Regions from separate parts of the Kocuria sp. CPCC 205258 genome, predicted to be linked through region 1. Evidence: riboswitches for the same ligand, from Rfam matches in the RefSeq annotation. Region 1 holds a riboswitch; the other holds the start of a gene.

Region 1 (6,250 bases):
TCACCGAGGACCTCATCAAGCTCCTGGACGAGATGTCCAACGGGCTGCACCGGGGCCGCTACCCGGACTCCGCGCACGGGAAGAAGATCGCCGCCATTCTGCGCACGGTGGCCGACAACCTGGACGTCTGAGGCCGCCGCGCCGTTGCCGTCCACCGATCCCGAGCAACCACCCGCCGGCCCCCGCCGGCACCCACCCGAGGGAGACCAGCAGTGACCGAGGAGACCGTCCAGGACGCGCCCGCCGAGGCCGTGCCGCCGGCGCCCGAGCAGGCGGCACCGGTGGCGGCGGCGCCCCGCCGTCGCCGGGCCCCGAAGCAGGACCCCCTGCTCGTGGCCGACGTCGCCACGGCTCGCGCCGGGGTGGAGCAGATCGCGGAGCCCTCGCAGATCGGCGCCGGTCACCGGGTGACGGTGGAGGAGGACCGGTTGGTCGTCCACCACTTCGAGTGCACCCTGCCCGGGTACCGGGGCTGGAACTGGTTCGCGAGCCTGGCCCGCGCCCCGCGCAGCAAGGCGGTGACGGTCTGCGAGGTCGGTCTGCTGCCGGGGGAGGACGCCCTGCTGGCGCCCGAGTGGGTCCCGTGGTCCGCCCGCGTCAGCGCCGAGGAGAAGGCCCAGGAGGAGCGGGACCGGGCCGAGGACGAGGCCGGGGAGACCGCGGCGGCCGGCGGGCCCGAGGGCTCCGGCGGCGCCCCCGACGGCGAGCCGGCGTCCGGTGACCGGGTCGAGGACAGGCCGGTCCCGCCGCAGGAGGGCGAGGAGCTCTGACCGTCCCGCCGGGGACCGCGAGGACGGACGAGGCCCCGGAGCCCGCGCGCGGGATGTTCCGGTCCTTCCGGTTCCGCAACTACCGGCTGTGGTTCCTGGGCGCGCTCGTGTCCAACATCGGCACGTGGATGCAGCGCACGGCCCAGTCGTGGCTGGTCTTCGACGAGCTCTCGGACCACGACGCCACCGCCATGGGCGTGGTGACGGCCCTGCAGTTCCTGCCCCAGCTCTTCCTCGCGCCCTGGGCCGGCGTGCTCGCGGACCGGCTCGACCGGCGGCGCCTGCTGCTGTGGACCCAGACGGCCATGGCGGTGCTGGCGGCCGGTCTGGGGGCGCTGGTCCTGGCCGACGCGGCCACCCTCTGGCACGTCTACGGCTTCGCCCTCGCCCTGGGCGTCGTCTCCACCCTCGACGCCCCCGTGCGCCAGACCTTCGTCTCGGAGATGGTCGACGAGGCCTACCTCTCCAACGCCGTGGCCCTGAACGCGACCTCGTTCAACGCCGCGCGGATGATCGGGCCCGCCGTGGCCGGCGTGCTCGTGGCCTCCATCGGCTCGGGCTGGGTGTTCCTCCTCAACACGCTGACCTTCGGCGCGATGCTCGCCGCCGTCCTGGCGATCCGCGCCGACGAGCTGCGCGGGATGCCGCGCTCCGGCCGGGGGCGGGGCCAGATCAGGGAGGGGCTGGCCTATGTGGCCGGCCGCCCCGACATCGTGGCGGTGCTGGTCACCATCTTCCTCATCGGCACCTTCGGGCTGAACTTCGCGGTCTTCCTGGCCGCCATGGCCGGACCCGAGTTCGGCCGGGGATCGGAGACCTTCGGGCTGCTCAACTCGGTGCTCGCGGTCGGCACGGTGGCCGGGGCCCTGCTCTCGGCCCGGCGCCGCAGCGCCCGGCTGCGCTACGTCTACGGGGGCAGCGCCGTCTTCGCCCTCAGCTGCCTGGGCGCGGCGACGGCGCCCACCCTGCCGCTGTTCGCGCTGTGGCTGGTCCCCTGCGGGCTGTCCTCCCTGACCATCATGACCACCGCCAACGCGTACGTGCAGTCCACCACCTCTCCGGTGATGCGCGGACGCGTCATGAGCCTCTACATGGCCATCTTCATGGGCGGCACCCCGATCGGGGCGCCGGTCGTCGGCTGGATCACCGACGCCCTCGGGGCGCGCTGGGGCATGGGGGTCGCCGTGGCGGCGGGACTCGGCGGGGCCCTGGTGGGCTTCGTCGTCTGGCTGCGGCTGCGCGCGGAGCGCTCCGCGCCCGAGAACTCCGGCTAGCGCCCGGCTCCTCCGCGGAGCTGCTCGACGACGTGGTCCACGCAGGCCAGCAGCCGGGCGACGTCGTCGGGCTCGATGGAGACGAACGTGGCGATCCGCAGCTGGTTGCGCCCCAGCTTGCGGTAGGGCTCGACGTCGACCACGCCGTGGGCGCGCAGGACCGCCGCGACGGCGGCCGCGTCCACGGCGGCGTCGAAGTCCACGGTGGTGATCACGGTGGAGCGGTCCTCGGGGCGGGCCACGAACGGGGACGCGAAGGACGAGGCCTCGGCCCACCCGTAGACCAGGTCCGAGGAGGCCTTCGTGCGGGCCGCGGCCCAGGTCATGCCGCCCTGGTCGTTGAGCCAGCGGACCTGCTCGTCGAGCATCACCAGCGTGGCCAGGGCCGGGGTGTTGTAGGTCTGGTTCTTCCGGGAGTTCTCCAGCGCCGTGGTCAGCTGCAGGAAGTCGGGGATCCACCGCCCGGAGGCGCCGATCCGCTCGATCCGCTCGATCGCCGCGGGGGAGAACGCGCCCAGCCACAGTCCGCCGTCCGAGCCGAAGTTCTTCTGCGGGGAGAAGTAGTAGACGTCCGCCGCGGCCACCTCCGCGGCCATCCCCCCGGCGGCCGAGGTCGCGTCCACCAGCACCAGCGCGTCGTCCGCGATCCCGGAGGGCCGGTGCACGGGCGCGGCGACACCGGTGGAGGTCTCGTTCTGGGGCCACGCGTAGACGTCCACGCCCTCCTCCGCCCGGGCCTCCGGGCGGGTGCCGGGGGCGGACTCCACGATCGAGGAGGCCTCCAGGAACGGGGCGCCGTCGGTGGCCTGGGCGAACTTCGCGCCGAACTCCCCGAACACCAGGTGCTGGGCCCTGCGCTCGACCAGCCCGAACGCGGCGGCGTCCCAGAACGCGGTGGCCCCGCCCAGGCCCAGGAACACCTCGTGGCCGGAGGGCAGGCCGAGGAACTGCGCGAGGCCCTCCCGCACCGAGCCCACGAGCTCCTGCACCGGCGCCTGGCGGTGGGAGGTGCCGAGCAGGCCGGCCCCGGCGCGCGACACGGCCTCGACCTGTGCCGGGCGGATCTTGGAGGGGCCGGCGCCGAAGCGGCCGTCGGCGGGCAGCAGGTGCTGGGGGATGGTGACGTGTGCGGGCAACGGGCGCTCCCTCGTGGGTGACGTGCGGCGGGTGGTGCGCGACGGGCACGGCCGCCGCGGAGGCCGCTCGCGCCGTTCGCGACTCGGCCCATTCTGCCCCACCCGCGGACGGCGGGCCCCGCGGGCGCCTCCTCCCTCCGGGCGGCCGGAGGGCGCGCGCACTAAGCTCGTGCGGGAAGACCGGACCGGGCGGGATCCCCGGGCCGGGACGGCCGGACGAAGGATGACTGAGGCATGAGCGACCTGATCGACACCACGGAGATGTACCTGCGGACCGTCCTCGAGCTCGAGGAGGAGGGGATCACGCCGATGCGGGCGCGGATCGTCGAGCGCCTCGACCACTCCGGGCCCACGGTCTCGCAGACGGTGTCGAGGATGGAGCGGGACGGGCTGCTGACGGTGGGCCAGGACCGGTCGCTGCTGCTCACCCCTGCCGGCCGTGAGCGTGCGGTGCAGGTGATGCGCAAGCACCGGCTGGCGGAGCGGCTGCTCGCCGACGTCATCGGCCTGGACCTCGCCCAGGTGCACGACGAGGCGTGCCGGTGGGAGCACGTGATGAGCGAGCAGGTCGAGCGGCGGCTCGTGGACCTGCTGCACAGCCCCCGGTACTCGCCGTACGGGACGCCGATCCCCGGTCTGGCCGCCCTCGGGGTCGAGGAGAGCCCCGCAGCGGCGCACCCCTCCCTGCTCGACGCCGCCCGCCACGACCCGGACGGGTCGCACACCGTGGCGCTGCTGCCGGAGGTGGTCCAGGCGGACGCGGACCTCCTGGGCGTGCTGAGCGACGTGGGAGTGCTCACCGGGGCGGAGGTCACGGCCCGGGTGGACGGTCAGATCGTGCGCATCGAGGTGGCGGCCACGGGGCGGTCCGCGGAGATCGACCTGCGCACCGCCGCGGCCATCCGCGTCCTCGCTCCCTGAGGCGCCGCCGCCTCCCGGAGCCGGGCGGCGAACGGTTCGTCCCGGGTGTGGGGACGTTCACAAGCCACTTTCGGCCAGTCCGGCCCGGGCCGGACCCCGGAGGCGCGGCTTCCCTGGTGACAGGCGGATTGTCAGGGCGCTCGAAGGCACTGCACAGCTCGTCACAGGTGCGAATTGATTTTCCCACGCGTCTCAATGGCATGGCATTGAAACCTGAGGCGTTGTCCGGCTGTTATCTGTCGTGATCAAAACGTGACACTTCCGTAATCTGTCATGTACTGTTCAACGCGTGCCGATCACTGGTCGGATCGGCGCCCTCGGAGCACATCGCCGAATTCTGCCGGTGCCCGAGGCCTCTACACAGAAACTGCTTGGCAGAAGCGGGGGAACCATTTTCGGTCCCGGTGATCCGGGTCCTTGGGGTTAAGTCGTCAGAGCGCGTGCGTTCTGCGGCCGGGTGTCTCCCACCCGAATCCGACAGCTCACCTCGTAGGCAAAGGGAGGAACTCAACCATGTCGCTTTTCACGCTGAACGCTGCCCGCCACCGTGCCGAGACCACCTCGCACGTCGTGCGCAACACCACCATCGCCGCCGCCGCCGGCGCCGCGATGATCGGCTCCGTCGCCCCGGCCCAGGCCTTCGCCCAGGCCCCCGTCGAGACTGGCGCGGCCTACTCGGCCCCGGCCTCCGCCTCGCTGGCCGAGTACTCCTCGTACACCTACCAGGCCCCGGTCGCCGCGCAGCCCGCCGCTCCCGCCTACGAGGCCCCGGCCCCGGCCCCGCAGCAGACCGCCGCCACCTCGAGCGTCACCCCGCAGTCCACCGCCACCACCGAGATCGCCCCGGCCGCCGGCGGCGTCGTGGGCACCGCGATGTCCGCGCAGGGTGCGGGCTACGTCTACGGCGGCACCGCCTACGGCGCCTGGGACTGCTCCGGCTTCACCCAGTGGGTCTTCGCCCAGAACGGCATCGACCTGCCCCGGACCACCTGGTCCCAGTTCGCGGCGGGCACCCCCACCGCCAACCCGCAGCCCGGTGACCTCGTCTCGCAGAACGGCGGCGCCCACGTGGGCATCTACATCGGCGGCGGCAAGATGATCTCCGCCCTCAACCCGACCCAGGGCACCCAGGTCCACTCCGTCAACGCCATGCAGCTGGACGGCTACTACACCTTCTGATCCGGTCCGCCGCCCGCGACGACCCCGCTCGTCGCGGGCGGCACCCGATCACCCCCCCCCCCCCCACCCCGCACGCCGAGAACCGCTCTCCCGGTTCCCGGCGGTGCCTGCTGTCCGACCGGACGGCGCCCCCCTCCTCCGCTCGCCCGGCCGTCGTTCCCGATCCCGGAACGCACTCCTGCCGGACACCGGTCCACCCCGCGCACTGCCCGGGGTGATCCGTGCTGTCTCCCGCGCCCTCCGGCAGGCCCGGCTCCGAAAGAAAGTCGTCTGAACTCCTCATGACCCGTGATCTGACCTCCTCGAACGGCATTGGCTCGCTCTTCTCCGGCAAGGCCCGCACCGTGGCCGCCGTGGCCGCCTTCTCCGGGCTGGCCCTCGCCACCACCGTCTCCGTGCAGGCCGTTCCGGCCCAGGACGCCTCCGCCGACGCCCCGCTGTCCGCCGTGGCCGCGGCCACCCCCGCCGCGGCGCCCACGGTGTCCCTCGAGCCCGTCGCCCACGTGCAGAAGGCCGAGTCCGACCGGAAGACCGAGAAGAAGGCCGAGAAGAAGACCGAGAAGAAGACCGAGAAGAAGACCGAGAAGGTCGAGAAGGAGAAGGTCGAGACCGCGGTCGTCGCGGCTCCCGCCGTGGCCGCTCCGGCGCCGAAGGCCGCCGCCGCGCCAGCTCCGGTCGCCGCTCCGAAGCCGGCCGTGCAGGCGGCTCCGGCCCCGAAGGCCGCTCCGGTCGCCGCTCCGCAGCCGGCCGTGCAGGCGGCTCCGGCCCCGAAGCCCGCCGCCGCGCCCGCCCCGAAGCCGGCCGTGCAGGCCGCTCCGGCCGCCCAGCGCACCGTCGCCCCGCAGAGCTCGGCCTCCGGCAAGGGCGCGACCATCTCCTCCGCCGCCATGGGCCAGCTCGGCGTGGGCCAGGACTGCACCGCGCTCGTCACCAACGCGCTGCGCGCCGCCGGCATCAACCACCACGGCTG
Region 2 (6,250 bases), on a different contig from region 1:
AGGCCTGGCCAGAGCGGATGAGTCGTTCCCCCTCGCCGAGCCGGCGGGTCGCCATGAGGATGAGGCCGAAGGCGATGTCGGCCGTGGCGTCCGTGAGCACCCCGGGGGTGTTGGTGGCCACGACGTCCCGCTCGGTGCAGGCCGGCACGTCGATGTTGTCGTAGCCGACGGCGACGTTCGCGACCACCTTCAGCTGCGGGCCGGCGGCGTCGAGCAGCTCGGCGTCGACGCGTTCGGTCAGCAGGCTCACGACCGCGTCGGCGCCGGCCACCCGGCGCAGGAGTTCCTCGCGGCCGATCGGCTCCGGATCCGGCCAGGCGTCGACGTCGTGCTCGACGCGGAGCTTCTCGATCGCGGCGTCGGGCACCCGTCCCGTGACGACGACCCGGCTCATGCCGACTCGATCCACTGGCACAGGCGGCCGAGGCCGTCGCGGATATCGGGGACGTCGATGCCCGAGTAGGCGAGCCGGATGTACTGCCGGTCCTCGCCGGGCTGGCGGCGGCCGAAGTGCTCTCGCGTGCAGAAGGAGACGCCGGTCTCGTGCAGGGCCGCCGTGGCGAAGTCGCCGACCGCCGAGTACCCCATGCGTTCCATGGCCTGGGTGACGTCGGGGAATAGGTAGAACGTGGACTGCGGCACGGCCACGTGCATGCCGGGGGTGGCGTTCACGAGCTCACAGGCGGCGTCCCGGCGCTCGCGCAGGACGTCGAGCATCTGCTGCACGGGCTCTTGCGTACCGCGGAGTGCCTCGATGCCGGCCCACTGCACGTAGTGCGTGGTGCAGGACTCGTCGTTGGTGTTGAGCGTGCTGAGCACCTTGGCGAGCTCGACCGGCGCGACGGCGCAGCCGAGGCGTGAGCCGGTCATGGCGAACTTCTTGCTGAACGTGTAGAGGATGACGGTGCGCTCGGCCATGCCGGGGAGCGAGGCGATCGAGCTCGAGACCCCCTCGTAGCGCGTCTCGAAGTAGGCCTCGTCGGAGAGCACCCAGAGATCGTGCTCCTGGGCGAGCTGCGCGACGGCCTCGCGCTCGGCCGCCGTCGACTCGGCCGAGATGGGGTTCTGCAGGTCGTTGTAGATGATGGCGACCGTGTTCGGGGTGATCGAGGCGCGCACCTGGTCGAGGTCGATGGCGAAGCCGTCCTCCGTGGGGAGGTAGCGGTACGGCACGGCCGTGCCACCGAGGTACTCGATCTGCGACTCGTAGATCGGGAAGCCGGGGTTCGGGTAGAGCACCTCCTGGCCGGGGTTCATGACCGCCTGCAGGAACTTCGTGATGACGGGCTTCCCGCCCGTCATTACGACGACGTTCTCGGGGCTGAGGTCGATGCCGCGACGCGAGCCGATGTCCTCGGCGAGGGCCTCGCGCAGCTGCGGGATGCCGGGGCCGGGGCAGTAACCCGTGTAGCCGTCGGCGATGGCCCGGTCCATCGCCTCGATGATGTGCGGAGCCGTCGGGATGTTGATGTCGCCGAGGTGGAAGGGGTACACACGGTTCCCTCCCGCCTTCCAAGCGGCCGCGGCTTGCGCGACGCTGAAGGCGGTCTCGGTGCCCAGCCGGTCGAGCCGGTGCGCGAGTTGTCGCATGCCGTTCCACTCCTCGTCGAGTTGGCGATCGATCCGCTGGCGGACCCGGGTCGAGCATACGACTCATATATCAGGCTGGGAAGAGTGGGCTCCAAATGGTTTTCGCGGTGGACCTTGCCGCGAGGCTCCCCGCATCCGGAGGTCGCCTCTAGTGGATGCGGGGAGTGCGGTTCCGTCTGGACGGCCGGGAACCGCACTCCCCGCTCAGGTGCATGGGGTCAGCGCACGCGGAGGTAGACGGGGCCGGAGCCGACGTTGACGGTCTGGATGACCGTCTGGTTGCCGTTCCAGCCGCCGTGGACGGCCTTGCCGCCACCGATGTACACGGCGATGTGGGCGAAGCCCATGCCGCCGTTGGCGTAGTAGACCAGGTCACCGGGCTGGGCCTGGGCGGCGGAGACCCGGGTGCCGAGCTTCAGATAGGAGGCCGGCCACCCGTGGTGGTTGATCCCGGCCGCGCGCAGGGACTTGGTGACCAGGGCGGTGCAGTCCTGGCCCACGCCCAGCTGGTTCTTGGCGGCGGCGGCGATGGTCGCGGCCTTGCCGGACTGGGACTGGATGCTGATCAGCTGCTGGGGGGCTGCGGCGGGGGCGGCCTGGGCCGGTGCCATGCTGCCGAACGCCAGGGCGCCGCCGGCGACCGCCAGGATCGCGGTGCGTCCGGGGCGGAACGAGCTCTGGGCGCGGTGGCGGGGCATGCGGGACTGGAAAATGGGCATGAGTGATGTCCTCCCTCTTGCCTGCGAGGTGAGCTGTCGGATGCGGGTGGGAGACACCCGGTCGTCAGGGCGGGGGCCCTGACGACTTAACCCCTAGGTCCCGGGGGAGGGACCGTTCATGGTTCCCCCGCTTCTGCCGAGCGATGTGTTCTGGGGGCCCCGGGCACCGGCAGAATTCGGCGATGTGCACGGGGATACCGGTCGGTGAGGCGACCGGCACGGAGAGAACACTAATCGAAAGATAACGGAAAAGTCTCGCTTTGATCACGGGCGTGTCTCGGCTCTTATGTCGGCCCAGCAGGGCACCTCCCCACCCAGGCGAAGTGGTTCGGTAAGAGGTGCCGCTGGAGATCCCCGGGACGCCTCAGTTCGAGACGAAAGTAGTCTTGACCTGGGGGCTCTGCATTGACCATGCCGATGGGCGAGAACTCCCCTGCCCTGGAGCGGATTGTTCGGTGGCGACCTTGAAACATGGCGCGCTAGTTTGCCGGGAAAGCTTCAAAGCTTCTGACCGCCGGCGTCAGCTGTCATATCCATCCGGCGCAGCAAGAATGATTTCTAGTACGCCCCGACCCCATTCGTAAATTCACAAAAAGAAATACCCGTGTCGGTGCAAAGTGCACTACGCACTTCATATGGATTTGGGTGATGCCATGATCCCAATGCGGGTCTGAACCGCTTTCCTCTTCATCGGCATGCCTAGGGTGGCGGGATGGATGCCTATTTGGAGAAGTCGCCGAACGCCGGTCGGATGGGCAAGGCTGCGGAATACCTCGTCGCCTCGTTCTGCATCCTGGTCAGTCAGGGCCGGCTGAATGTCTCTACCTCGATGGTTGATGACGAGGGGGTGGATCTGGTGTTCCATCAGCGCGGCGGGACGGCGACCCTGGCGGTGCAGGCCAAGGCGAGGATGCTTTCCGGAACTGTGGTCGCACGTGGACGTTTCCAGGCGTTCGTGCGGTCCCAGACCTTCACGCCTCGCAGCGACCTGGCGTTGCTGTTCGTGGCCGTGGACGACGAACACGGTCAGCTGCGCCAGGCATGGTTGGTGCCCAGCGATGAGTTCGACAAGCGCAAGGGCACGCCCACCGCACAAGGGCGGTATCGCTTCTCTGCGTCCCTGAAGCCGGGGACGCAGGATCAGTGGTCGCCGTACCGGCTCGAGCCTCTGGAGTTGCCCGAGACGATCCTGCGGTCCCTGGACGGACTGGAGGCCTCTGACCGGTAGATTCGACGGTGCCCCCAGTGCAGTCCAGTTGTAGGAGTTGAGCCCGGTGACGACGTCGGTCCATGAGGTGATGGAAGCGTTCCGTCAGGAGCGCACCAACTACGACCGGGGAGCGAAGTTCGAGGAACTGATGGTCCGGTACTTTGAGCTGGACCCGATCTACTCCTCGACCTTCGACCGGGTGATGCGCTGGTCGGATTGGGAGGGCCGCAACGGCCAACCCGACACCGGCATTGACCTGGTGGCCCGCCACCGGGGGGATGGGTCGTGGACGGCGATCCAGTGCAAGTTCTACGAACCCCACCACTACGTGTCCAAAGCGGACATCGACTCATTCCTGGCCGCCTCGGGCAAGGAAGGGTTCTCCAACCGCATCATCATCTCCACCACCGAGCACTGGGGCGGCAACGCCGAGGAGACGATCAAGAAGCAGGCGATCCCGGTGCAGCGGATCGGGCTCTCGGAGATCGCCGCGGCCCCGATCGACTGGCACGTGGCCTGGCCGGCCGAAGACCAGCTCGAGGTCGATCTCAAGCCGGCCGCCAAGCACCAGCCGCGCCCCCACCAGCAGGAGGCGATCGAGAAGGTCACCGCCGGCTTCACCGCCCACGACCGAGGCAAGCTGATCATGGCCTGCGGCACCGGCAAAACCTTCACCTCCCTGAAGCTGGTGGAGACCATGGCCGCCGCCGCCCGTGAGCAGGGGCGGGCCGGGGCGTTCCGGGTCCTGTTCCTGGTCCCCTCAATATCCCTGATGTCCCAGACGCTGCGGGAGTGGACCGGCCAGACCGCGATGCCGATGGCCTCTTACGCGGTGTGTTCGGACACCAAAGCATCCCGTGCGGCCGAGGACATCTCCACGGTGGACGTGGTCATCCCGGTGACTACCGATGCCACTAGGCTCGCCCACGCCATCGCCGGTGAGGTGGGGGAGCCGGAGGTCTCGGTGGTGTTCTCCACCTACCAGTCCCTGCCCGTCATCCACGACGCACAGGCGCAGGGGGCGCCGGGGTTCGATCTGATCGTCTGCGATGAGGCCCACCGCACCACCGGCGCCACCTTGGCGGGGGTGGACGAGTCGAATTTCGTGAAGATCCACGACGCCGACTACATCACCGGGGCCAAGCGGTTGTACATGACGGCGACCCCGCGGATCTTCGCCGAGGAGACCAAGGCCAAGGCGAATGAGAACGCCGCGGTACTCACCTCCATGGACGATGAGACGGTCTACGGCCCGGAGTTCCACCGCTTGGGCTTCGGGGACGCGGTCGGGCGCGGGCTGCTGACCGACTACAAGGTGCTGGTCCTCACCGTCGATGAGGAGTACATCGCCGGGCCCCTGCAGCAGCAGCTGGCCGACGAGAACCACGAGCTCACCCTCGACGACGCGACCCGGATCGTGGGGTGCTGGAACGGGTTGGCCAAGCGCACCGGCCACAATGGCGCCGGCGGCTTCGGAGCGGGGGAGAAGCCGATGCAGCGGGCGGTGGCGTTCCTGCGTGACATCAAGACCTCCAAGCGGCTGGCCGGGGCCTTCGAAGAGGTCATCGACGCCTACGAGAGTGCCGGCGACAACATCCTGCGGTGTTCGGTGGAGCACGTGGACGGGACCTACAACGCCCTGGAACGCAACCACCGCCTGGACTGGCTCAAGGCCCCCGTCCCGGAGGGGGAGTGCCGGATCCTCTCCAACGCCCGCTGCCTGTCCGAGGGTGTGGACGTCCCGGCCCTGGATGCGGTGATGTTCCTGAACCCGCGCAACTCCGTGGTCGACGTCATCCAGTCCGTCGGCCGGGTCATGCGTAAGGCACCCGAGAAGGACTACGGGTACATCATCCTGCCCGTGGCCGTGCCGGCGGGGATGGCCCCGGAGCAGGCGTTGGCAGACAACCAGCGATTCAAGGTCGTCTGGCAGGTCCTCCAGGCTCTGCGGGCCCACGACGACCGGTTCAACGCCATGGTCAACAAGCTGGACCTGAACAAGTCCCAGGCCACCGACAAGCTGATGATCGGCCACGTCGGCGCCGGAGACGGCGACGACGAATACACCGACAAGACGAGTACGGAGCGTGAGCAGGAGGACGCGCTGCGCCGCGGCGTCCAAGGGATGCTCAACCTCGAGCTGGAGTGGCGCGACGCCGTCTACGCGAAGATCGTGGACAAGGTCGGCACGCGCACCTACTGGGAGGACTGGGCCAAGGACGTCGCCGACATCGCCGGCGCCCAGCAGACCCGCATCCGGGCGCTGGTCGACCAGGCCGATGATGAGGTAGCCGAGCAGTTCGCTGCGTTCGTCAAGGGATTGCGGGAGAACCTCAACGACAGCATCGACGCTGAGTCAGCGATCTCGATGCTCTCCCAGCACCTGATCACCAAGCCGGTCTTCGACGCCTTGTTCGAGGGCTACGACTTCGCCGCCCACAACCCCGTCTCTATCGTCATGGACACCATGGCTACCGCCCTTGAGGGTAAGGGCTTGGACGCGGAGACCGAGAAGCTGACTGGCTTCTACGAGTCCGTGCGGATGCGCGCGGCCGGTGTCGACAGTGCTGAGGGCAAGCAGCGGATCATTGCCGAGCTTTACGAGAAGTTCTTCAAGCTCGGCTTCCGCAAGCAGGCCGACGCCCTGGGCATCGTTTACACCCCCACCGAGGTCGTCGATTTCATCCTCCGGGCCGCCGATGACGTCTCTCGGGCCGAGTTCGGCCGCGGC

The links. A riboswitch is a leader RNA that binds a small molecule or an ion and turns the genes downstream of it on or off. The one in region 1 is predicted to bind cyclic di-AMP.
Region 2: another riboswitch for cyclic di-AMP. It lies ahead of RF644_RS03845 (NlpC/P60 family protein); the one in region 1 lies ahead of RF644_RS11120 (C40 family peptidase).

What each region holds. Positions count from the first base shown of each region.
Region 1 is NZ_JAVKPS010000005.1:234,377-240,626, reverse strand. It holds gene RF644_RS11145 (cold-shock protein) at 1-131, shown strand, start outside; gene RF644_RS11140 (DUF3027 domain-containing protein) at 213-770, shown strand; gene RF644_RS11135 (MFS transporter) at 824-2,044, shown strand; gene serC (phosphoserine transaminase) at 2,041-3,180, opposite strand; gene RF644_RS11125 (metal-dependent transcriptional regulator) at 3,415-4,101, shown strand; cyclic di-AMP (ydaO/yuaA leader) riboswitch at 4,420-4,609, shown strand; gene RF644_RS11120 (C40 family peptidase) at 4,615-5,280, shown strand; gene RF644_RS11115 (NlpC/P60 family protein) at 5,562-6,250, shown strand, end outside.
Region 2 is NZ_JAVKPS010000002.1:124,421-130,670, reverse strand. It holds gene RF644_RS03855 (2-hydroxyacid dehydrogenase) at 1-394, opposite strand, end outside; gene RF644_RS03850 (pyridoxal phosphate-dependent aminotransferase) at 391-1,590, opposite strand; partial or broken gene RF644_RS03845 (NlpC/P60 family protein) at 1,809-2,144, opposite strand; cyclic di-AMP (ydaO/yuaA leader) riboswitch at 2,315-2,501, opposite strand; gene RF644_RS03840 (hypothetical protein) at 3,022-3,537, shown strand; gene RF644_RS03835 (DEAD/DEAH box helicase) at 3,584-6,250, shown strand, end outside.